DNA from 4 places in the Plantactinospora sp. CA-290183 genome. Region 3 is predicted to be linked to each of the others. Evidence: riboswitches for the same ligand, from Rfam matches in the RefSeq annotation. Region 3 holds a riboswitch; each other region holds the start of a gene.
The links. Region 3 has a riboswitch for cyclic di-AMP ahead of ACQEUR_RS01635 (coiled-coil domain-containing protein). Riboswitches for the same ligand answer to the same signal wherever they lie in the genome.
Positions count from the first base shown of each region.

Region 1 (5,751 bases), on a different contig from region 3:
CTACCCTCGACAACGGGGACGGGTTCGTACGGAAGCTCGACGGGTCCGTGCCCGCACCGATGGGGAGGACAGATGGCAGACCAGACGCAGCCGTGGGCGGAGCAGACCGTCGAGGTGCCCGACCAGGGTCGCTTCCGCAAGGGGCGGGCCCAGGTGGGGGCGCCGACCCCGCGTACCGAGCCCTTTCCCACGGTGCCGCACGACGCGACCGGCACCGGTTGGCCGGGCGCGGCGGAGGAGTCCCGCCCGGTGCCGCCGGGCTACCACTGGCGGCAGCTCCGCAGCGGCAGGCACTGGAGCATGACCGGGGCGCTGTTCGCGTTCGTCTGCTGGGGTGTCTGGGCCATCTCGGCCGGGGGTGACCTGACCAGTCCGGTGGTGACCTTCGTGCTCACCCTCTTCGTCGCGGTCGGTCTCTTCGCGCTCTCCCGGCTGGTCGGGCGGATCGTCTACGAGCGCCAGCTCGGCCGGGTCCGCCGCAGCGCGCGGGGCGCGCACCTGGTGACCGGCCTCTTCCTGGCCGGGGTGGGCGTGGCGTACCTGCGCCAGACCGAGTGGGTCGTGAACCTGTGGAACTGGGTCGCCGGGCTGTGAGCCCGTCGCCGGCCGCGGTGGAGGGCTCCTCGGCGGCCGCGCAACCGCCCGGTGGCACTGATCGACGACCACACATCACAATTTGGTCACTCGCCTGTTACTGAGCGCGTGGCGTCCGATCACTCGGCGCTACGATTCGGTTCCCGCCGGACTTCCGGAGGTTGCCGACGGTGACTCTGCTCAGCGTGATAGTCCCGGTCTACCTGGTAGAGGACTACCTGGCCGAATGCCTGGACTCGATTCTCCACCAGTCCGTCACCGACCTTCAGGTGGTCGCCGTGGACGACGCCTCCGGCGACGGCTCGGCCGCGATCCTGGCCCGCTACGCCGAACGGGATCCCCGGGTCGAGGTGGTCACCCTGGAGCGCAACCACGGGCTGGGCGGTGCCCGCAACGCCGGGCTGGCCCGAGCGGTCGGCGAGTACGTCTGGTTCGTCGACAGCGACGACTGGCTGCCCGCCGGCGCGCTGCCCGCCGTCGCCAACCGGCTGCGGCAGACCCGTCCGGATCTGCTCGTCGTGGCGTTCACCCGGCACTACCCGAACGGCCGGGTCCGGCACTCGGGGCTGTCCCAGGTCGGCGGCGACCGGCCGGTGCCGGAGGTCTTCACCCTGCGGGAGCAGCCGGGCCTGCTCTCGGTGCTGCACATCACCTGCAACAAGGTGATCCGGCGCGGCTTCCTCGCCGAGCGGGGCCTCAGCTTCGGCCCCGGCTGGTACGAGGACGTGTCGTTCAGCTTCCCGTTGATGCTCGCCGCCGAGCGGATCAGCCTGCTGGACCGCTGCTGTTACGCGTACCGCCAGCGGCCGGGCGGGGCCATCACCTGCACGGTCAGCGACCGGCACTTCGAGGTCTTCGCGCACTGGGACCGGGTCGTCGCCGGGCTGACGGCGGATCCGGAGGTGCCGGCCGAGCTGCGTAATCTGATCTTCGAGCGGATGATCTGGCACCTGCTCCAGGTTCTCGGTCACCCGCGTCGGGTGCCACCGGCCCGGCGCCGGGAGTTCTTCGCCGAGATCGTCACCCGGTACCGCGCGCACCTGCCGGCCGCCGGGTACCGGCCGCCCAACGGCGCGCTCGGGCTCAAGCACCGGCTCATCGGCCGGGGCGCGTACGGGCTGTTCCTGGCGTTGCGGGTCGCCCGTCGCGCCCACGTCGGCGTGGTCACCCGGGTCCGCCGCCCGGCCTCCGGCCCGGCCCGCCCGACCGGGCCGTCCGCCCGCGCCTCCGGCCGTCCGGCGGCCGCGGCGGCGCCCGGCGGCCCGGCGTCCGCTGTTGTGCCCGGCGGCCCGTCCTCCGGCGTGCCCAACACCCGCCGTGGCGCCCTGCCGGGCGAGCTGACCGACCGGGTGGGCTGACGGGAGCGGGGTGCCGTCAGCGCCGGGCGGGCCGGCCGTGTTCGCCGAGCGGGCCCACCCGCCAGCCCCGGTCCAGGCACTCGTCCAGCAACCGGGGCAGCGCGGCCAGGCTGGCCCGCCAGGAGCCGGGCGCGGAGGTGCAGTCGGAGTCGTGCAGCAGGACCGTGCCGCCGCCGGCCAGCCCCGCCCGGACCGTGTCGAGCACCGAGGTACCGGTCGCCGAGCGGGTCCAGTCCCGGCCCCAGCAGCTCCAGAGCACCGGCGTCAGCCGCAGCCGGCGGGCGGCCACCAGGGAGGCGGCGCTGAGCACCCCGTACGGGGGCCGGAAGTACCGGGGGGTGCGGCCGGTGACGGCGCCGATCAGCTCCCGGGTCCGGGCCAGGTCGCGGTACGTCGTGTGCGGGCCGCGCAGCAGCAGGTTGTGGTGCCCCCAGCCGTGCACCGCCAGCTCGTGCCCGGCGGCGGTGAGGTCCAACCCGAGTTCGGGGGAGCGGGCGAGCATCGAACCGAGCAGGAAGAAGGTGGCCCGGGTTCCCCTGGCGGCCAGCGCCTCGACGAAGAGCGGGGTGGACGCGGGGTCGGGGCCGTCGTCGAAGGTCAGCGCGACGTGACCCGGTGCGCCGAGCCCGCTCAGCCGGGGAAAGAACCGGAGCCGGATCCCGGGCAGCACCGTCACCGCGGGAACCACCTGGGCGGCCAGCGCGGCGCCGACCGTGGTCGCCGGCACCGCGCGTGCGCGCACTCGTTCCTCCACCCGCCTCACCATCGCCGAGGCGGGTACCCGGAGGCCGCGGCTTCATCCTCACCCGGACGGGTGGAACGCGGCGGATGCGAGGTTCCTCGCCGTGGTGTCGCTGCCGAGGGTCGCGCAACGTTTGGCGTACCGGGGGCCGGGTAGCTCGGCATGCCGTCGCGACGAGGGAGGTTCACGCTGGACCGCCGAGAGGTGCCGCGGGTCGCGGTCGTCACCGGGGCGACCGCGGGAGTGGGCCGGGCCACCGCGAGGCTGCTGGCCCGGCGCGGCATGCGGATCGCCCTGCTGGCCCGGGGCAGCGCCGGGTTGGCCGCCACCGCCGACGAGGTACGCGCCCTCGGTGGTACGGCCCTGCCGATCGAGACCGACGTGGCCGACCATCGGCAGGTCGAGGACGCGGCGGACCGGGTCTGCGCCGAACTCGGCGGAATCGACCTGTGGATCAACGACGCCTTCACCTCGGTCTTCGCGCCGTTTCAGGAGATCGGCCCGGAGGAGTTTCGCCGCGTGACCGAGGTCACCTATCTCGGCTACGTATACGGCACCCGGGCGGCGCTGGCCCGGATGTCGCCGCGGCAATCCGGGACCATCGTGCAGGTGGGGTCGGCACTGGCGTACCGGTCGATTCCCCTGCAGGCCGCTTATTGCGGCGCCAAGCACGCGATCGTCGGGTTCACCGAGTCCGTCCGCTGCGAGTTGCTGCACGACCGGAGCCCGGTGCGGATCACCATGGTGCACCTGCCGGCGGTGAACACGCCCCAGTTCGACTGGGTGCTGTCCCGGCTGCGCGGTCGGGCCCAGCCGGTGCCGCCGATCTACCAGCCCGAGGTCGCCGCCCGCGCGGTGGTGTACGCCGCCGACCGGCCGGAGCGCCGCGAGTACTGGGTGGGTGGGTCCACCGTGGCCACCGTGCTCGCCAACCGGATCGCCCCGGCCCTGCTCGACCGCTATCTGGCCCGCACCGGCTACGCGAGCCAGCAGGGTGGCCGGCCGACAGGTCCGCACCGGCCGACCAACCTGTGGCATCCGGTCGACGACGCCGACGGCGTCGACCACGGCGCCCACGGCGCGTTCGACGACCGGTCCCGGGGCCGGAGCCCGCAGTGGTGGTTCAGCCGGCACCGGGCACCGGTGGTCGCCGCCCTGCTGGCGGGGGCGGCCGGTGCTGCGCTGGCCAGGGCGGCGAGACGCCGTTAGGCGGGCGCGGTCCGGCGGCCGTCCGCGGGTGGAATCGGCGTACCGACCGACCATTCTGGACCCCTTCGATGCCGTCGGCGCGCACGCCCGGAGCGGGTGGTGAATAGCCGGTCGCCGATCGTGAATGACGTCACAACGGGAACGTACGTCGATGCGTTCCGTCACGTTCGCCATTACTGATAGTTGTTGCGCCGCAACGCGTTCAGCAGGAATCGGGTCTTGCCATTTTGGAAGCGAAACCGGGTATGCTGACTGCCGTTCATAGCCGCCAGGCACCGACTGGTGCCGGTGCTGATCGCCGCCTAATCGCCGCCAGGCGAGCCGGGGACCCAAGCACCTGGGGTGAATCCGCGACAGCGGTAGGGACCTCTTCCATCCCGAACCCGTCAGCTAACCCGGTCGGCGGCCGACGGAAGGGATACATGTGAGGGCACCCCTACGCCGATGGCTGGCGCCTGCCCTGGCAATGCTCACCGCCGCCGCACTCGGTGTCGTCGCGCCGTCGCCGGCCTCGGCCGCCCCCAAGCCGAACCCGGCGCCCAGCGGAGAGGTCGAGACGCCACTCCTCGGCGACGTCCTCGCCGCGACCGGCAAGCGGTACGCGGAGGCCAAGTCCGCACTCGACAAGTCCCGCAAGCGGCAGTCGAAGCTGGCCGGCGAGCTCAGGGTGGCGGAGGCCAGGCTGGCCGCGTTGGCTCCGGAGGCGAGCCAGATCGCGGCCGAGTCCTACCGCAGCGGCAAGCTGAGCGCCGTGTCGATGATGCTGAACAGCGCCTCGTCCGACGCGTTCCTCGACCGCATGGTCGCGCTGGAGGAGTTGAACGCTCTCAACAACCAGAAGCTGCGGGCTCTGGGCGAGGCGCGCGACGCGATCAACCGGGCCAAGACGTCGATCGACGCCGAGGTGGCCGAGCAGCGGACCGCGCAGAAGGTCATCGAGAAGCAGAAGAAGGACGCGGAGAAGGCGCTCGCGCTGGTCGGCGGCAGGTCGCTGACCGCCGGTGGCCTGGTGGACGCGACGTCGCCGGTGGCCAAGCCGGGGCCGGGCTACGGTGACGGCTTCCCGGGCGAGTCCTGCAACAAGGAGGATCCCACCACCGGCGGTTGTGTCACGGGGCGGACCCTGCACGCGTACAAGGAGGTCAAGCGGGCCGGCTTCAACCGGTTCGTCGGCTGCTACCGCCCCGGCGGGCCGTACGAGCACCCGAAGGGCCGGGCCTGCGACTGGTCACTGCGCAACTCCGGGTTCAGCCCGGCGGCCAACAACGACCAGCGCAAGTACGGCAACGACCTCACCGCGTTCCTGGTCCGCAACGCAGACCGGCTCGGCATCCTCTACGTCATCTGGTACAGGCAGATCTGGTTCCCGGCCACCGGCTGGAGTTCTTACAGCGGCGCCAGCGACCACACCGACCACGTGCACATGTCGATGCTCTGAGCGGCGTTCCGGGCCGACCGGACCGCTTGACGCCCCGCCACCGCCTGCCGCGGTGGCGGGGCGCTCGCATTCCGGGCCCCTCCGGACAGGTTCTGCCGCCGGGACCGGACCAGGAGCGGGGGGCCGGTTCGCCGGGCTCAGCGGCCGGTCTTGCCCCGACGGCTCCGCTGGCGGGAGGCACCGCTCTTCGGGCGGGCCGGGCGGCTGCCACCCGTGCCGGTCCGGCTCGCGGTCGGGCCGGCGGCGCGGTCGAGTCCGGGTTCCCGCCTACCGTCCTTGGCGCCACCGCCACCGCCACCGGCGGCGGCCCGGCGCCGGGGCCGGACGGCGAGGACCACCATCACGACCACCGCGCCGAGTAGTAACGCCGGGAGGAGCCAGACGGCGACACCGCGGTCCTCCGGGGCGGC
Region 1 covers NZ_JBNJMX010000035.1:19,418-25,168, forward strand. Annotated here, with positions in the region: gene ACQEUR_RS24255 (hypothetical protein) at 73-594, shown strand; gene ACQEUR_RS24260 (glycosyltransferase family 2 protein) at 765-1,952, shown strand; gene ACQEUR_RS24265 (polysaccharide deacetylase family protein) at 1,969-2,694, opposite strand; gene ACQEUR_RS24270 (SDR family oxidoreductase) at 2,857-3,903, shown strand; cyclic di-AMP (ydaO/yuaA leader) riboswitch at 4,193-4,324, shown strand; gene ACQEUR_RS24275 (coiled-coil domain-containing protein) at 4,328-5,341, shown strand; gene ACQEUR_RS24280 (copper resistance CopC family protein) at 5,479-5,751, opposite strand, start outside.
Region 1: another riboswitch for cyclic di-AMP. It lies ahead of ACQEUR_RS24275 (coiled-coil domain-containing protein); the one in region 3 lies ahead of ACQEUR_RS01635 (coiled-coil domain-containing protein).

Region 2 (5,751 bases), on a different contig from region 3:
GCCGTTCCTGGTGCTGCTGCGCGAACCGGACTTCCTGGCGTCGGTCTCGGCCGCCACCAGCGCGCCCGTGGTGGTCTGCCCGACGCCGCGCTCGATCGACGAGGCGATGGTGCCGAGCCTGCGGGTGGCGTTCTACGTCAACCACGGCGCCAAGAACAGCCACTGCATCCGGTTCGGGCACCTGACCCACATCCAGCTGCACCACGGCGACAGCGACAAGGCGCCGAGCGCGAACCCGGTCTCCGCGATCTTCGACAAGATCTTCGTGGCCGGACAGGCCGCGATCGACCGGTACGCCCGCAACGGCGTGGTGATCCCGCAGGAGAAGTTCGCCATCGTCGGCCGCCCGCAGGTGGAGTCGATCGTGGTGGACCGGACCCCGGTGCGGGAGCGGGCCGAGAAGGTGGTGCTCTACACCCCCACCTGGACCGGACACCACGCGGACGTCGACTACTGCTCGCTGCCGGTGGGCGAGAAGCTGGTCCGGCGGCTGCTGGACCGGGGCGCGACGGTCATCCTGCGCGCCCACCCGTACACGTCGCAGAACCCGGCGTCGGCGCGGCAGCTCGCCCGGATCGAGCAGGTGCTCGCCGACGACCGGGCCCGGACCGGGCGGCGGCACGTCTTCGGCGCCGAGGCGGCCCGGCGGATGACCCTGGTCGAGTGCGTCAACGCCTCGCACGCACTGGTCTCGGACGTCTCGGCGGTGATCTCCGACTACCTCTACTCGGGGAAGCCGTACGCGGTGACGGACCGGGTCGGCGAGGGCGAGCGGTTCACCGAGACCTTCCCGCTGGCCGGTTCGGGCTACGTGCTGGGCGCCGACATGTCCAATCTGGACGAGGTGCTGGACCGGTTGCTCGACACCGATCCGCTGGCGGAGGCGCGGTGGCGGACCCGGACCCGGTACCTCGGCGACTTCCCGGCGGAGGCGTACGCCGACGGCTTCCTGGACGAGGCCCGTCGGCAGCTCGACGGCACCACGGTCCGGCCGCCCGCGCCGGCACCCCGTCCGGCGCCCGTGCCATGATCGACTCGTGAACCTGGTCAGGATCGAGCACGACCGGCGGGCGCTGGCCGGTCTGCTGCGCCGGGACCCGCACCTGCACGCGTACGAGCTCGGCGACCTCGACGACTTCTACTGGCCCTATACGAGCTGGTACCGCCTGGCCGACCTGGTGGCGCTGGTCTACCACGGCGGCGGCACCCCGACCCTGCTGGCGCTCGACCGGTCGGGACCGCCGGCCGCGCTGGGCGAGCTGCTGACCGCGCTGGTACCGCTGCTGCCCCGCCGGTTCTACGCGCACCTCTCCCCGGGCGGCGAGGCGGTGCTGGCCCGACACTTTCCGGTGCAGGAGCACGGGCCGCACCTGAAGATGGCGCTCACCGACCCGGGCCGGCTGGACCGGGTGGCGGCCGAGGGCGAGGTGCTGACCGGTGCCGACCTGCCGGAGCTGGCGGCGCTCTACGACGTCGCGTACCCGGGCAACTGGTTCGACCGGCGGATGCTGGAGACCGGCCACTACGTCGGGGTGCGCCGGGACGGCGAACTGCTCGCGGTGGCCGGGGTGCACGTCTGGTCCCGCGAATACCGGGTCAGCGCGCTGGGCAACGTGACCACCCATCCCCGGGCCCGGGGCCGGGGACTGGCGAGCGCGGCGGTGGCCACCCTCTGCCGGCGGTTGTCGAAGACCGTGGACCACGTGACCCTGAACGTCAAGGCGGACAACCTCGCCGCGCTCGCCGTCTACCGTCGGCTCGGCTTCACCCCGGCGGCGGAGTACGCCGAGTTCACCTTCGGAGCCCCGGCGTAGTCCCGGAGCCCTGTCGCGCGGAGCCTCGTGGCGGGTCGCGGCGCCAGACCGCCCGCGTCCGGCAGCGCCGGTACGCGGGCGGTCCGGCTGGGGCCGGGGAGGGCGGGGTCAGGACGAGTAACCCCGGGTGGCCGCCCAGTTGGCCAGGTCGATGGTGCTCATCCAGTAGGTGCTGTCCGAGCCGGGGATCGCCGGGTCGGCGATCTTGACCGTCCGTCCGTCGTCGCGGTAGCCGACCACGGTCAGGTAGTGGCCGCCGGGGTAGCTGTGCCAGCCACCGTCGGTGTCCGTGGTCGAGCCGGCGATGTTGGCCACCACCGGGTAGCCGTTGCTCACGGCGTGCACCACGTCGGCCTGGAGCTGATCCATCTGGGCCGGGCTCGCGGCGCCGCCCCGGATCATGGTGGTCCGGTAGAAGTCCGTCCTGCCGGCGCTGTTCAGCACCCGGGTGGTGTCCTCGGCGGAGTTCGTACCGCTCGTCGTGGTGCCCAGCCGGCCGGCGACCTCGTCCTGGCTCAGGTGCACGTCCCGGGCGGTCAGGGCGATGCGGGTCGCGGCCGGACCGCAGTAGTAGTAGGTGGTCTGGGCCTCGAAGTCGTAGTCCAGGACCTTGGACTCGGGCGCGGCCGGCCTGCCGGTCGCGCTCGGCGCCGCCTTCGGGGCGCTCGTCGTCGGTTCGGCCGTCGCCGGCGATGTCGGGTCGGCCGGTGCGCTCTGCTGCCCCCCGGCCCCGGCACCCGGGGCCTGGTTGACGGAGCCACCGAGTTCCGCCACGGCGACGGTCGAGCCGCCCTCGGACGGCGCGGGCGGCTGGACCGAGGTCAGCACGATTCCGATGGTCGCCGCCGCGGCCGCGAGCACGGCCGCCGAACCGAGCGCGAGGCGGTTACGCCGGCCGGTCGTGATGTTCCTGATCCGCTGTGGGACATCTGCCAACGGCCGGGCCATGTCGCTGGCCGACCGGGAAAAGACATACTTCAACTGATCCTCCAGGGAAATGCTCATTGCCATTCGAGTTCGTCAATTGGCAATGGGACGTTTCTGTCCGCTGGTGGGAACGCGAGACGACACCGCCGGAGGCGGCGACAAGGACCCTGCCCCGAATACGCCGGGGCCGGGGGGGCAACAGCGACCACCGCATCCGGGCGGCGGGGCCGTTCGGGCTGCGCCCGCGCCGGGCGGGGCCGGCGCTCGCCGGCGGTCGCGCTCGCGTCCCGGAGCGCTAGCGAACCGGGGCCATGAACCCGTCTCGGGCTCCGATGGCCCGGGCCGGGTGCGCGGCGACCCGGGGCCGGCGCGCGGTGGAGCGGATGGATCGGGGGGATGGGCCGGAGCCCGGGTGGTGCGGCACGAATGGTCTCCTTCCGTGACCGCCTACCGGGTTAGCTGACGGATTCGGGCGCAGAAGGCCGCCCTACCGCGAACGACGGTTCGCGGATTCACCCCAGATAACTGTGGGTCCCCGGCTCGTTACACAACGACTCGGCGGGTCCGCTCCGGTGTCACCCGCGTGGCGACCAAGGGGCCGGACCGGACGGGCCGACATTACTGGCCGACTTCTGTCATTGCCAACCCCTCTCAGCAGGGAAAACAGTGACCAAGACCGCGATTGGACCGGATCCCGGCCCGGCTGCCGGGCCGACAGGGCCATGCGGATAAACCGGCATGATCATGTACGGGTGCGGTATGACGGAAATGACCGACTTGATGGAAGCCGGTCCGCCCGGTCGAACGCGAGGACTTTCAGGAGGCTCCCCCACATGACGACGGTGCACGAAGCCACCTACGACCTGCTCCGTTCGCTCGGCATGACCACGATGTTCGGCAACCCCGGCTCCACCGAGGAACCCTTCCTGAAGAACTTCCCGGCCGACTTCCGCTACGTACTGGCCCTCCAGGAGGCCTCGGCGGTGGCGATGGCCGACGGCTACGCCCAGGTCACCGGCAAACCGGTGCACGTCAATCTGCATACCGCCCCGGGTACCGGAAACGGAATGGGCAGCCTCGTCACCGCCTGGCACAACAGGACCCCGCTGATCGTCACCGCCGGGCAGCAGACCCGGACGATGAACCTGTACGAGCCGATGCTGACAAACGTACGGGCGACCCGGCTGCCGGAGCCGTACGTCAAGTGGAGTCACGAGCCGATGCGCGCCCAGGACGTACCGGACGCCTTCATGCGCGCGTACGCGACCGCCGTACAGCCTCCGGCCGGGCCGGTCTACCTCTCGCTGCCGCTCGACGACTGGGACCAGCCCGCCGAGGGAACCGCGGTGGTACGCCGGGTGAGCACCCGGGTGGCGCCCGACCCCGAGGGGCTGGACCGGTTCGCCGAGATCCTGGCGGGCAGCCGCAACCCCGCCCTGGTGATCGGTTCGGCCGTGGACCGCAGCGACGCCTGGCCCGCCGCGATCGCCCTCGCCGAGCGGCTCAGGGCCCCGGTGTGGCAGCCGCCCTTCTCCGACAGGGTCGGTTTCCCGCAGGACCATCCGCAGTTCCAGGGGCTGCTGCCACCGGCCATCGGCCCGCTGGCGAAGAAACTGACCGGGTACGACACCGTGCTGGTGATCGGCGCCTCGGTCTTCCGCTACTACCCGTACATCCCCGGCGAACAGGGCTTCCTGCCGGCGGGTACCCGCCTGCTGCACGTGACGGAGGACCCGGACGAAGCCGCCCGGGCACCCGTCGGCGACAGCCTGCTCGGCGACGTCGGACTGGCCTGTGCCGCCCTGACCGACCGGCTGCCCAGCACCGACCGTCCGGCCCCGCCCACCCAGGCCGCCGTACCGAGGTCGGAACCGGGCATCCCGCTCTCCCCGGAGGCGCTCTTCGGCATCCTCGCCCGGCTCTGGCCCCAGGACGGCATCCTGGTCCCGGAGACCCCCTCCAACCTGCGCATCCTGCACCGGCAGCTGACCATCCGGCGCCCCGCGTCGTACTTCAAGATGGCCAGCGGCGGGCTGGGGTTCGCGCTGCCCGCCGCGGTCGGCATCGCGCTCGCGCAGCGGGACACCGGGCAGCGCCGGCCGGTCGTCGCGGTGATCGGGGACGGCTCGTTCCAGTACTCGCCCCAGGCGCTCTGGACCGCCGCGCAGCAGCGGGTACCGGTGGTGTTCGTGGTCCCGGTCAACGAGGAGTACGCGGTCCTGAAGTCCTTCGCCGAACTGGAGGAGACACCCGGGGTGCCGGGGCTGGACCTGCCGGGCCTGGACATCCCGGGCATCGCCCGCGGCTACGGCTGCGCCGCCCACCGGATCGCCTCGGCCGACGAGTTCGGGGACGCGTTCCGGGCCGCGCTCGGAGCCGAGGGCCCCACCGTGCTGGCCGTACCGATCACCCGCGACGTCCCCACCCTGCTCTGAGGGGTAAGGAAGGGCCCCTTCTTATCGCTTTTTGCATAGGAAGGGCCCCCTCCTAACACCTCGGAGCCGGGCGGCAGCGCGGTACGGTGCAGCCATGTCGGGTGCCGCGCTGGAGGCTCTCAGCTCGGCCGGGATCCCCTTCCGGGTGATCCGGCACGGGTCCGTGCGCAGCCTCGCCGAGGCCGCCGCGGCGCGCGGCGTCGCGGTCGGAGACGTGGTGAAGACCATCGTGGTACGCCGGGGCGAGCGCGACTTCGTCTTCGTGCTCGTGCCGGGTGACCGGGTCATCTCCTGGCCGAAGCTGCGAGCGCTGCTCGGGGTCAACCGGCTCTCCCTGCCCGACGCGAACGAGGCCAGGTCGGCGACCGGCTACGAGCGGGGCACCGTCACCCCGTTCGGCGCCAGCACCGCCTGGCCGGTCGTCGCCGACGAGCGGGTCCGGGGCCGGACGATCACGCTCGGCGCCGGCCGGCGGGACATCGCCGTCGCCGTGGACGCCGACGCGGCACTGCGCGCCCTCGACGCCACCGTCGCGGACCTCACCGAACCGGAACGCCCGCGCTGACCCGCATGCC
Region 2 covers NZ_JBNJMX010000028.1:8,144-13,894, reverse strand. Annotated here, with positions in the region: gene ACQEUR_RS23025 (CDP-glycerol glycerophosphotransferase family protein) at 1-1,030, shown strand, start outside; gene ACQEUR_RS23020 (GNAT family N-acetyltransferase) at 1,038-1,814, shown strand; gene ACQEUR_RS23015 (C39 family peptidase) at 1,923-2,762, opposite strand; cyclic di-AMP (ydaO/yuaA leader) riboswitch at 3,171-3,312, opposite strand; gene mdlC (benzoylformate decarboxylase) at 3,575-5,176, shown strand; gene ACQEUR_RS23005 (aminoacyl-tRNA deacylase) at 5,271-5,741, shown strand.
Region 2: another riboswitch for cyclic di-AMP. It lies ahead of ACQEUR_RS23015 (C39 family peptidase); the one in region 3 lies ahead of ACQEUR_RS01635 (coiled-coil domain-containing protein).

Region 3 (5,751 bases):
TGGCTGACCGCCCTGGTGCCGCAGGCCCCCGCCGCGGATCCGCTCAACCTGCCAACCCGCCCGGAACCCGGGCGCTACCCCGACTCCGAGCGGCATGGCTCGGAGCGGCATGGCTCGGAGCGGTGGGGATCCGAGCGCGGTGGCTCGGCGCGCCGTGGATCCGAGCGCGGTGGCTCCGAGGACTACCCGGACTCCGGCCGCTACCGGGAGCCGGAGGAGTACCGCGAGCCCGAGGCGTACCGCTCGGCCGAGCGCTACGCCGACTCCGAGCGCTATGTCGACGCCGAGCGGTACGTCGACGCCGAGCGGTACGTCGACGCCGAGCGGTATCCGGAGCCCCCTGCCGTCCGGCCCGCCGACCGGTGGTCCGCCGACGGGTGGTCGACCGCGTCGGCCCGCCAGCCGCGCTCGTACGCCGAGGACGCGCCGCCGTACCGCCCGGCACCGTACGCCGCGAACGACGCGCGTCACCGGGAGACCGCCGAGGTCGAGACGTACGACCGCAGCGGTCGGCTCTTCTTCCACATCGTCTTCTGGTCGGCCCTGGCCACCACCCTCGAACTCTGGTGGCTGAACACCCCGACCGGTTCCATCGCCACCACCGCGGACATCCTCATCGCCGCCGGTCGGCTCACCGGCCTGGTCGGCGGCTTCCTGCTGCTGGCCCAGGTGCTGCTGATGAGCCGGGTCCGCTGGCTGGAACGGTGGATCGGGGCGCACTCGCTGCTGATCTGGCACCGGGAGCTGGGCGCGTTCCTGCTGCTCGCCATCCTGGCGCACGTCGCGTTCATCGCGGTCGGCTACAGCAAGCTCACCAACGAGCCGGTGGTGGACGGCACCTGGCGGCTGCTGAGCACGTACGAGGACATGATCAGCGCCGCGGTGGCCACCGGCATCATGGTCGGCATCGCGCTGCTCGCGATCCGGGCCGTACGCCGGATGATGAACTACGAGCTCTGGTACTACCTGCACCTGAGCACCTACCTGGTGCTGCTGTTCAGCTACGGGCACCAGTTCGCCACCGGGCAGGAGTTCGTCCGGTCGGGCTTCGGCCGGTACTTCTGGGCCGGCCTCTACGTCTTCGTGATCTGCTCCGTCCTCTGGGGACGGATCATCTCGCCGATCAGGTTCAACCTGCGGCACCGGCTCCGGGTCGAGGACGTGGTCCCGGAGGGTTCGGACATGGTCTCCATCTACATCTCGGGGCACCGGCTGGACGAGCTCGACGCGCGGGCGGGCCAGTACTTCCGGTGGCGGTTCCTGACCAAGGGCTGCTGGTGGCAGGCGCACCCGTTCTCGCTCTCCGCCGCCCCGAACGAGCAGTGGCTGCGGCTGACCGTCAAGATTGTCGGGGACCACACCGAGTCTCTCCAGTACCTGGAGCCGGGTACCCGGATCTTCGCCGAGGGTCCCTCCGGGGTCTTCACCGCCAACCGGGCGATCCGGCCGCGCGCCCTGCTCATCGCCGGTGGCAGCGGCATCGCCCCGATCCGCGCCCTGCTGGAGGACCTGCCCGAGCACACGGTGGTCATCTACCGCTCCCGTACCGAGGAGGAGCTGCTCTTCCGCGACGAGCTGGACTGGCTGGCCCGGGCCCGCGAGGCGCAGGTCTGGTACGTCATCGGCTCCCGCGAGGACGTGGCGCCCCGCCACCTCTTCACCGCCAAGGGCATGCGCGAGCTGGTGCCGGACGTGCGCCGCCGGGACATCTACCTCTGCGGGCCGCCCGGCCTGGTGGACGTCTCGCTGCGCACCATGCGCAAGCTCCGGGTGCCCCGCCGGCAGATCCACCTCGACCCGTTCGAGTTCTGAGCCCGTCCCGTCCTGCGCCCGTTCCCCACCTGAGCCCGTCCCGAAGAACCCCCCGGAGGTACCCCCCGTGCGTCGCGCCGCCTTCGCCGTGCTCGGCACCGCCATCGGCACCACCCTGCTCGTCGGGGCCAAGCTCGGCACCCCGGCACCGGGCTCCGAAACCCAGGTGGCGCTGGAGACCGGCGACGACGCGCCGGCGGCCGGCGGTGAGGCCAGCCCGAAGGCCCCGGCCGGCCGGAAGACCAGCGCGCCGCCGGCGAAGAAGGCCACCGCCAAGCCGCCCGCGTCGAGCGGCCTGCGCGACGGCACCTTCGCCGGCGCCGGCGCCACCTACGCGTACGGCAGCATCAAGGTCACCGTCACGGTCAGCGACGGCAAGGTCTCCGACGTCGACGCCAGCTACCCGGACGACGACCCGACCAGCGTCGGCATCAACACCGGCGCGATCCCGAGGCTGCGCCAGGCGACGCTCGCCGCGCAGAGCGCGGACATCTCCACCGTCTCCGGCGCGAGCCTGACCAGCGCGGCGTACCGGGCGTCGCTCCAGTCGGCGCTGGACAAGGCGAAGGCCTGATCCGATGGCCACCGCCGGACTCCGCCGGGTCGAACAGATCATGGGTACGCCGATCAGCCTGCACCTCGCCACCCCGCTGCCGGCGGCCCGGCTGGCCGAGCTGGCCGAGGAGGTCTTCGACTGGTTCCGCGAGGTGGACCTGCGGTTCAGCACGTACAAGGAGCAGAGCGAGGTCAACCGGTTCGACCGGGGTGAGCTCTCCATCGAGGACTCGTCGGCCGACTTCCGCCTGGTCGTGGACGCCTGCGCCGACCTGTGGCGGGACACCGACGGCTACTTCGACGCGTACGCGACCGGGCGCTTCGACCCGTCCGGCTTCGTCAAGGGCTGGTCGGTGCAGGTGGCCTCGGACCGGTTGCTGGCCGCCGGCTGCGACGCGCACTGGATCAACGCCGGCGGCGACATCCGGGCCCGGGGCGGGCCCCGACCCGGTGAACCGTGGCGGATCGGCATCCGGCATCCGTGGCAGCCGGACAGGGTCTGCTGGGTGCTGGGCGGCACCGACTTCGCCATCGCCACCTCCGGCACGTACGAGCGCGGCTTCCACGTCGTCGACCCGTACCGGGGGGTGCCGGCGACCGGCCTGACCTCGGTGACCGTGGTCGGCGCCGACCTCGGCCGCGCCGACGCGTACGCGACCGCCGGGGTGGCGATGGGCGTCTCCGGGCTGCGCTGGCTGGCCGCCCTGCCCGGTCACGAGGTGGGCATCGTCACCGCCGACGAACTCTGCTACCGCTCGGACGGCTTCCCGGTGCTCCCCACCGAGCCGGACGGCCGGCCGTCCCGACCGGTCGCCGGGAGCACCGGTCCGGGCGTCGCGGCATACCGCACCGCGACCGGGGCACCGCCGAGCTGACCCGCCCGGCTCCCCACGCGGTGCCCCCGCCGGCCGAGACGCCGGTACCGACGTGCGGTGGGCTGTCCCTGAAGAACCTGGACCACCTGCCGCCGCTGCGCGGCTGCGGCTATCCCGCCCGGCCGGGCGGGTCCGCCGGGCCGGCGCCCAGGTGGGTGCCGAACCAGCCGGCGGCGTCCCGGGCCACCTGCTCCAGGGTTCCCGGCTCCTCGAACAGGTGCGTCGCGCCGGGGACGATCCGCAGCTGCGCCACCGGCCCCATCCGGGCCAGCGCCTGCTCGTTGAGCGGGATCACCTGCTCGTCCAGCCCGCCGACCAGCAACAGCGTGGCGGCCCGTACCCGGGACAGGTCCGGACCGGCCAGATCCGGGCGCCCGCCGCGCGACACCACCGCGCGCACCTCGGCCGGCCGGGCGGCCGCCGCGGACAGCGCGGCGGCGGCGCCGGTGCTGGCGCCGAAGAGACCGATCGGCAGCGCGGCGCCGGCGCCACCGCCGCGCAACCAGTCGACGATCCCCACCAGCCGCCCGGTGAGCAGCCCGATGTCGAAACGCAGCTCTCCGGTCCGGTCGTCGAGTTCCTCCTCGCCCCGGGTGAGCAGGTCGACCAGCAGGGTCGCCAACGCGTACCGGTTGAGCGTCCCGGCGACGGCGCGGTTGCGCGGACTGTGCCGCGAGCTGCCGCTGCCGTGCGCGAAGAGCACGATCCCGCTCGGGTCGGCGGGCACCACGAGGTCACCGGTCAGCTCGACGCCGCCGGTCGGGATCGTCGTCTCGGTCGTCCGGGTACCCATCCTGTCGCCTCCGCTCCGGTCGCCCCCGCTCCCCGGCCCACGCCCTCGGCCGGTCGTACCCGCTGGTCCGGTGGCCAACCGCCCCGCCCGGCCGGCCGTACGCCCCGGCGCCGGTCCGGGCGGCCGGCGTTTGCCGGCGGGCACGGCGGGAAGGCCGCTGGACGACCTTCGGCGAAGTGAGGGATGCCATGACCCGCCAGGAACCCGCTCGATCCGAGCCCACCACCGCCGCCCCCGAGGCGGAGGAGGAGCGCCAGGAGGAGCCCGGCGGCCGGGGCGACTGGGCGGACGAGGCGGCCAAGGCGCGCAGCCTCGACGACCCGCGCCGGCTACCGCCGCACGACTCGGCCGGGCTGCCCTCCAGCGGCCCCAACCGGTGACCATTCGATTCCGCTGCGGAGTTTTCCCTGCCTGATCGCCCCGATTTCGGCCCGGACCGGCACCGGAATCCGCTAAGCTGACCGCGGTCTGGCGCCGGTGACCCCCGCCGGCACGGCCGCCGCCGAATCGCCACATGGCGAGCCGGGGAACCAGGTAGGTGGGGTTAATCCGCGCCCGCGGTAGGGGTTGTTCCGTCCCGAGCCCGTCAGCTAACCCGGCAGGCGGCCGACGGGAGGAACGTGCATGACGGCATCGGGGCGTCGGCGGTGCACGCTGGCGTTGACGGTGGTGGTGGTCGTCGGTGCGCTGGCCGGAGCTGTGCTCCGCCCCGGCGCCGGCTCGGCGTCGCCGCCTCCGGGCGTACCGGGGGACGAGGGCGGCACACCACTGCTGCGGGACGTGCTGGAGGCCACCGGTCGCGGCTACGTCCAGGCCAGGACCGCGTTGGCCCGGTCCCAGGCGCGCCAGGCGCGACTCGCCACCGAACTGCGCGAGGTGCAGGACCGGATCGCGGAACTGGGGCCCGAGATCGACCTGCTGGCCCGCAACGCCTACCGCACCGGCCGGATCGGGCCGGTGCTGGCACTGCTCAACAGCTCGTCGACGGACGACTTCCTGGAACGCGCCCGGGGGCTGGAGACCATGGCGCTGTGGGACAACCACCGGCTGCACGAGCTCAACCAGGCCAGGGAGCGCGCCAGCCGGGCGAAGCTGGCACTCGACGCCGAGGTCACCGAGGCGCGCCGGCAGGTGGCCGTGATGCAGCGGCAGAAGCGGGAGGCGGAACGGGCCCTCGCCCTGGTCGGCGGCAGGTCCACCGGCGGCTTCGTCGCCGCCGACTCACCGGTCGCCCGGCCGGCCCCGCGCAACGGCGACGGGTCCTGGCCGAGGCAGTCGTGCGGCCGGGCCGACCCGACCACCTCCGGCTGCGTCACGCCGCGCACCCTGCACGCCTACACCGAGGCCCGGCGCGCCGGCTTCAAGCGGTACACCTCGTGCTACCGGCCCGGCGGCCCCTACGAGCACCCCAAGGGGCGGGCCTGCGACTTCTCTTCCGCGCCCGGGGGCTTCGGCGGCGACGCCCACGGCGCCGACAAGACGTACGGCAACAACCTGGCCGCGTTCTTCGTCCGCAACGCCGACCGGCTGGGGGTGCTCTACGTGATCTGGTACCGGCAGATCTGGTTCCCGGCCACCGGCTGGAAGTCCTACGGTGCCTCGCACGGCGACCCGTCCAGCGACCACACCAACCACGTACACCTGTCGCTGCTGTAGAACGGGCCGGCCTAGGGCTCGTGCTCGGCGGTGCGTCGCACCGGCGCCCGGCCGGCCGGC
Region 3 covers NZ_JBNJMX010000001.1:349,240-354,990, reverse strand. Annotated here, with positions in the region: gene ACQEUR_RS01660 (ferredoxin reductase family protein) at 1-1,812, shown strand, start outside; gene ACQEUR_RS01655 (FMN-binding protein) at 1,880-2,386, shown strand; gene ACQEUR_RS01650 (FAD:protein FMN transferase) at 2,427-3,242, shown strand; gene ACQEUR_RS01645 (dienelactone hydrolase family protein) at 3,352-4,035, opposite strand; gene ACQEUR_RS01640 (hypothetical protein) at 4,224-4,415, shown strand; cyclic di-AMP (ydaO/yuaA leader) riboswitch at 4,526-4,656, shown strand; gene ACQEUR_RS01635 (coiled-coil domain-containing protein) at 4,660-5,691, shown strand; gene ACQEUR_RS01630 (glycoside hydrolase family 65 protein) at 5,703-5,751, opposite strand, start outside.

Region 4 (5,751 bases), on a different contig from region 3:
TCCCGGGTCCCAGTGCATGCCGGCGACGGTCGACGGGATGGTGCCGGGCACGTTGTCGTGCCCAATGATGTGCTGCCGGTCCAGCGGGATGTCGTACCGGGCGGCGAGGTAGCGGACCAGTTTGGCCGAGGTCCGGTACATCGCCTCGGTGTACCAGGTGCCCTGCGCGGCGAAGCCCTCGTGCTCCAGGCCGATCGCCTTGGCGTTGACGTACCAGTTGCCGGCGTGCCAGGCCACGTCCTTGGCCCTGACGTGCTGGGCGATGTGCCCGTCCGCCGATCGCAGCGTGTACTGCCAGCTCACGTAGGTGGGGTCCTGCACGAGCCGCAGCGTGGTGTCGTAGCTGCCCTCGGTGTCGTGGATGACGATGTACTCGATCTTCTGCCGGCCGGGCCGGTCGGAGAGGTCGTGGTTGCCGTAGTCGCCGGCACCGAACGCCTGGTAGGGCGCCGGGATCCATTCGCAGGAGATGTCGCGGGGGCATTCCAGCCCGTCCGGCCGGGGCGCCGGCCCGCCGAGGCCGAGCCGGTCCAACCAGGACCGCTGGGGGGTCAGTCCGGCGTGCGCGGGCAGGGTGAGCCGGTGGCCGTCGTCGGTGGTCCGGCTGGCCCCTTCGGTGATGGTCCGGTAGACCTCGTCGGCGAAGGCCGCCGCGGCGTCCGCGCGGTCGCTGCCGGAGTACCGGGCCACCGCGCCGTACCAGGTCGCCGGGTCGCTCGCCCGGCCGGTCGGCCCGGCCAGGGCCCGCTGGTACGAGGCGAGCAGCGCGGCGCCGCCGCGGATGTTCACGGCCGCGTCGGTACGCAGGGCGGGCGCGGCGGCCCCGGTCAGCGCGGCGGCGGCGTCCAGGGTCTGCCCACCCGGGGTACCGGCGCTCGGGGCCGTCCCGGGCGCGTGCGGGCCGGTGGCGTGGGGCAGTGGCCGGGCGGGGTCGCCGCGCCGGTCCTCGCCGTGCTCGTGGGCCGGGCCGGCCGCCGTGGCCAGCCGGGCGGCGTCGGTGAGGTGCATCGGGCCGTACCCGCCGCTGGTGCTGGGGGTGCCGGCGTTGGTGTCCCAGCGGGACTGGAGGTAGGAGACGCCGAGCAGCACGCTCTCCGGTACGCCGAACTCGGCAGCCGCCGCGGCGTACTCCCGTTGCCGGCTGTCCTGTGGGTGCTGGCCCTGTGGTTGCTGCCGCTGCGGCGGTGTGCCCGCCGCGGGCGCGGCGCCGATCGGCACCAGCGCGGCGGCGCCGAGCACGGCGGCGCCGAGCACGGCGGCGCCGAGCACGGCGGCGCCGAGCCTGTTTCGTCTGCTCAACGGGGTTGTCGTGGGAGGCATGGGGACTCCGTTCCGCCGGGGGTGGGCGTTGAGGTCACCCTCCACCCCGGACGCGAAGTCGTCAATGGGTTCCGCGTTACGTCCTCGCGACGTAAGAAACCTTCACCACACCCTGTGCGATCACCCCGATACGTAACGAATCGACCTGCGTCACGGGTTGCTTTTGCATAACGGCCTTCTCTATGGTTGGGGACCGTCGAGACCGCAGGCACGCCGCCCAGCCGGGCGACAACGGCTCGACACCGCCGAATCGTCGACATCGGCGAACCGGGGACCCGGGCATCATGGGGTGAATCCGCAGAACAGCGGTAGGGCGAATCTCTTCCCGCCCGAACCCGTCAGCTAACCCGGTAGGCGGGCTACGGAAGAAGGAGCACGGACCTCGGTGGCCCTTTCTGCCCCGCGGCCGCGATTCCCCAGGTGGGCGACCACCACCGAGGGAACTACGCGGATCCGCTCACGTCGGTCCATTCTCACCACCGCCCTCGCCGCTCTGGCCAGCGTCGCGGTGCTGGTCGTGGGCCCCCCGCCGGCGCACGCCGAGCCCACCGTCGCCGAGATCGAGAGGCAGATCGACGAGGCGTGGCGGAAGATCGAGCCGATCATCGAGAAGCACAACACCACGCGGCAGGACCTGAACGCCAAGAAGAAGCAGGTCGCCGAGCTGGCCAAGAAGATCGAGCCGCTGCAGAAGCAGATCGACGCGGCGATGAACCGGGTCAGCGAACTCGCCGTCGAGGCGTACAAGGGTGACCGCGCGTCGGCCGTCAACGCGGTGCTGACCAGCAAGTCGCCCAGCGCGCTGGTCGGCCAGCTCACGGTGCTCGACCAGTTCGCCCGCCGGCAGCAGCGCGAGGTGCAGTCCGTGGTGGACCTCCGGGCGAAGTACGCCGCCCAGAAGGCCCCGCTGGACCGGCTGGTCGCCCAGCTCAGCAAGACCGAGAAAGAGCTGGCCAAGAAGGCCAAGGAGATCGACGCCCAGATCGACAAGCTGCAGACCGATCGGATCCGGGCGTACGGCAACGGGGCCGGCGGCTCGCTGCGCCCGGCGCCCTGCCCCGCCACGTACCCGGGCGGCGGGGCCGGCAAGGCGGTCAAGTACGCCTGCGCCCAGATCGGCAAGCCGTACGTCTGGGGCGCCGACGGACCCAACTCGTTCGACTGCTCGGGCCTGACCTCCGCCGCCTGGCGCCAGGCCGGCATCTCGCTCCCGCACAGCGCCCGCCAGCAGCGCGGCGTCATGAAGCGGGTCAGCCGGTCCGACCTCCGCCCCGGTGACCTGGTCTTCTACTACGCCGACCTGAGCCACGTCGGGATGTACGTCGGCGACGGCTGGATCGTGCACGCCTCCCGGGCCGGCGTACCGATCAAGATGAAGCGGGTCGACGACGGCCAGATCCACAGCTTCGGCAGACCTGGCTGATCTCCGGCATCATCACCGCATCGAGCAGGACCCCGGTCGCCTCCCGCGCGACCGGGGTCCTGCTCGTAACGGGTCCGTTTCGGTGGGGCGCGCGGCCGTCGCTCCGGGTGGGCGGCGCCGCGGTGGCTCAGCGGGTGGGCCAGGTACGCCAGTTCTGCCAGGAGCGGCTCGGCGTGGGCCCCCGCTGGCCCTGGTAGCGCGAGCCGTAGACGGCCGAACCGTACGGGTGCGCGGAGGGCGAGGAGAGCCGGAAGATGCAGAGCTGGCCGATCTTCATGCCGGGCCAGAGGGTGATCGGCAGGTTCGCCACGTTGGAGAGCTCCAGCGTGACGTGACCGGAGAAGCCGGGGTCGATGAAACCCGCCGTCGAGTGGGTGAGCAGGCCCAGGCGGCCGAGGCTCGACTTGCCCTCCAGTCGGCCGGCGAGCTGGTCGCCGAGGGAGATCACCTCAAGCGTGGAGGCGAGCACGAACTCGCCGGGGTGCAGCACGAACGGCTGCCCGTCCGGCACGTCGACCAGCGAGGTCAGGTCGTCCTGCTGGAGCGCCGGGTCGATGTGCGTGTAGAGGTGGTTGTTGAAGACCCGGAACAGCCGGTCCAGACGTACGTCGATGCTCGACGGCTGCACCAGGGCGGGCTCGAACGGCTCCAACGCCAGCGTCCCGGCCTTGACTTCCATCACGAGGTCGTGGTCGGAGAGCAGCACCGTGCCACCTTAGCGAGTGCGGGGTCCGGCAGGGTCCACCGGGCCGGCGACGCGCGCGGTCGGGGCGCGTCGGGGTGTCTTCTCGTACACATGTTCGATAGAATCTTCGTATGGCTTCCTGGTCCGAATTCGCCACCGACGAGCCCCGCCTCGCGGCCGCGATCCGCCTCCTCCTCCAGCAGTACGGCCCGGGTCTCGGCTACCTGGCGACCGTGCGCGCCGATGGCGGCCCGCGCGTGCACCCGGTCTCGCCGGTCATCACCGACGAGGGACTGTTCTGCTTCGTCGTCGACTCGCCGAAGCGGCGCGACCTCGAACGTGACGGGCGCTACGCGCTGCACTCCTTTCCACCGGAGGACAGCGACGACGAGGCGTACGTGGCGGGCCGGGCCCGGCCGGTGACCGACCAGGCGCGGGTCGACCGGCTCGCCGGCAACCTGCGGGCCGCCCCGCAGGTCGACTGGCGGCTCTTCGAGTTCACCGTCGACGTGGCGATGGTCGCCCGGCACGGCAGCAACGGCGCCACCCCGCTCGCCAACGAGCGGTCCGAGCGTCCGGCGGTGCAGGTCTGGCTGGATCCCGCGTCCGCCTCCGCGTCGCCGGCCCCGTCCCGCCGCCGGGGCCGGCGCCGGGCGGTCCTGGAAGAGGAGCCGGTGCCGACCCCGTGAGCGGGGCCGGCACCGGCGGGCTGGTTCGGAGGTCGGGCGGGTCCGCGGTCAGCCCCAGGGCTGCCGGTAGGCCCGCCAGGCCCGGACCATCCGCGTCGTCTGGCCGAAGGTGAACTCGTACATGCACGAGTCGACCGAGTAGTCCATGAAGTTGTGGACCGGGTCGCGGCCGGGGCTGCGCGGGCAACTGTCCCGCCCCGCCGGGCAGCCGAAGGCCGGCTCGGCCTCCGCCGGAGTGTCCGTCACCAGGTCGCCGTGGCCGCCACAGCCGTCCTGGAACGTGTGGTACAGGTTCAGCCAGTGCCCTACCTCGTGGGTGGCCGTGTCGCCCTCGTCGTACGGCTCCGCCGTGCCGCCGGGCAACGACTCGGCCAGCACCACCACCCCGTCGTACGGGTCGAGGACCCGCTGCGGGAACGTCGCCCAGCCCAGCAACTCGTCGCTCAGCTGGCCGCTGTAGATGTTGAGCGTCTCCTTGCCGCCCGACCGGAGCGCCCGCTTCATCTGGGACTCCGCCGGGCTCTCCAGCACGATCGGGTACCAGGCCGGGTTGACCACGCGGTTGACGCGTTTCAGCTTGAACCGGAACGGCGTCCAGGCCCCGCCGGTCCGCCCGGCGTACGCCTCGTTCAGCACCCTGATCTGGTCGTCGATCAGGGACTGCGGGATGTTGCCGCCCGCCCGGGTGCGGTTCTTCGCGACGACGTGGAAGACCACCGGGATGACGATCAGGTGCAGTGGAGAGACGGCCAGTGGCGCCCTGCCGACCCGCTCCGCGTACGCCGCGTCGAGTTCGCGCTCCAGCTCGGCCGCCTGAACCGCGGTCAGTTCGTTCGGATCCGGTACGTGTGGGGTGCCCGGTCTCGCCCTGGCGTACGGCCCGCTCTCGGTCGACCCCGCGCAGTCCGGGGCGGTCACGGGCGGCACCGCCGCGACCACCGGTACCGCGTACGCGGTGGACCCGACCAGCAGTACCAGGGACGTGGCCGACGCGCCAACCCAGCGCGGCGCCCACCTGATGCGGTGCAACCCCATTGCCTCTCCTCTTCGCTCACTGAAAGTGGCGTGATCATTGCACAGTGCCACTGTTGCAGGTGAGGCGGACGTTACCTTGGGTCATCGCCCCGGCAAATGAGGCTGATCGGTGTGGTTACGTACGAAATCTGCCGGTGGGGTGCCGGGGTGAGCCGGCGCGCGAGGGGGGATGGGTGAGTGCGCCGTCCCGGTCGACCAGGTACAGTGGGGGCCGCTCGCGGGTGTAGTTCAATGGCAGAACATCAGCTTCCCAAGCTGACAGTGCGGGTTCGATTCCCGTCACCCGCTCCAACCCAAAGGCCCTGGTCAGGACGTCAGTCCCAGCCAGGGCCCTTCGATGTTCCAAGATCCGCAATCAGGCCGCGTGCCATTAGCCCAGCCCCGTCGCACCAGGGCGCCGGTCGCGCCGTCGTCCGGATCTTCGGACCGCTCGCCGCCCTTCGTGCCAGCCTTCTTCCTGCCCTTCTTGCCGCCGGACTTCTTGTCCGCCTTCCGGTCGGTCTTCTTCGCCTTCTTCCGCTCGCCCTTCTGTTCGGCCCGCACGGCCGCGTTGAGCGCGGCAGCGATGGCCTTGTCAGCCTCGGCCGTCGCGTGCCGAT
Region 4 covers NZ_JBNJMX010000002.1:212,131-217,881, reverse strand. Annotated here, with positions in the region: gene ACQEUR_RS05835 (N-acetylmuramoyl-L-alanine amidase) at 1-1,320, opposite strand, end outside; cyclic di-AMP (ydaO/yuaA leader) riboswitch at 1,554-1,693, shown strand; gene ACQEUR_RS05830 (NlpC/P60 family protein) at 1,838-2,743, shown strand; gene dcd (dCTP deaminase) at 2,871-3,449, opposite strand; gene ACQEUR_RS05820 (pyridoxamine 5'-phosphate oxidase family protein) at 3,560-4,117, shown strand; gene ACQEUR_RS05815 (zinc metalloprotease) at 4,166-5,152, opposite strand; tRNA gene ACQEUR_RS05810 (tRNA-Gly) at 5,370-5,443, shown strand; gene ACQEUR_RS05805 (hypothetical protein) at 5,459-5,751, opposite strand, start outside.
Region 4: another riboswitch for cyclic di-AMP. It lies ahead of ACQEUR_RS05830 (NlpC/P60 family protein); the one in region 3 lies ahead of ACQEUR_RS01635 (coiled-coil domain-containing protein).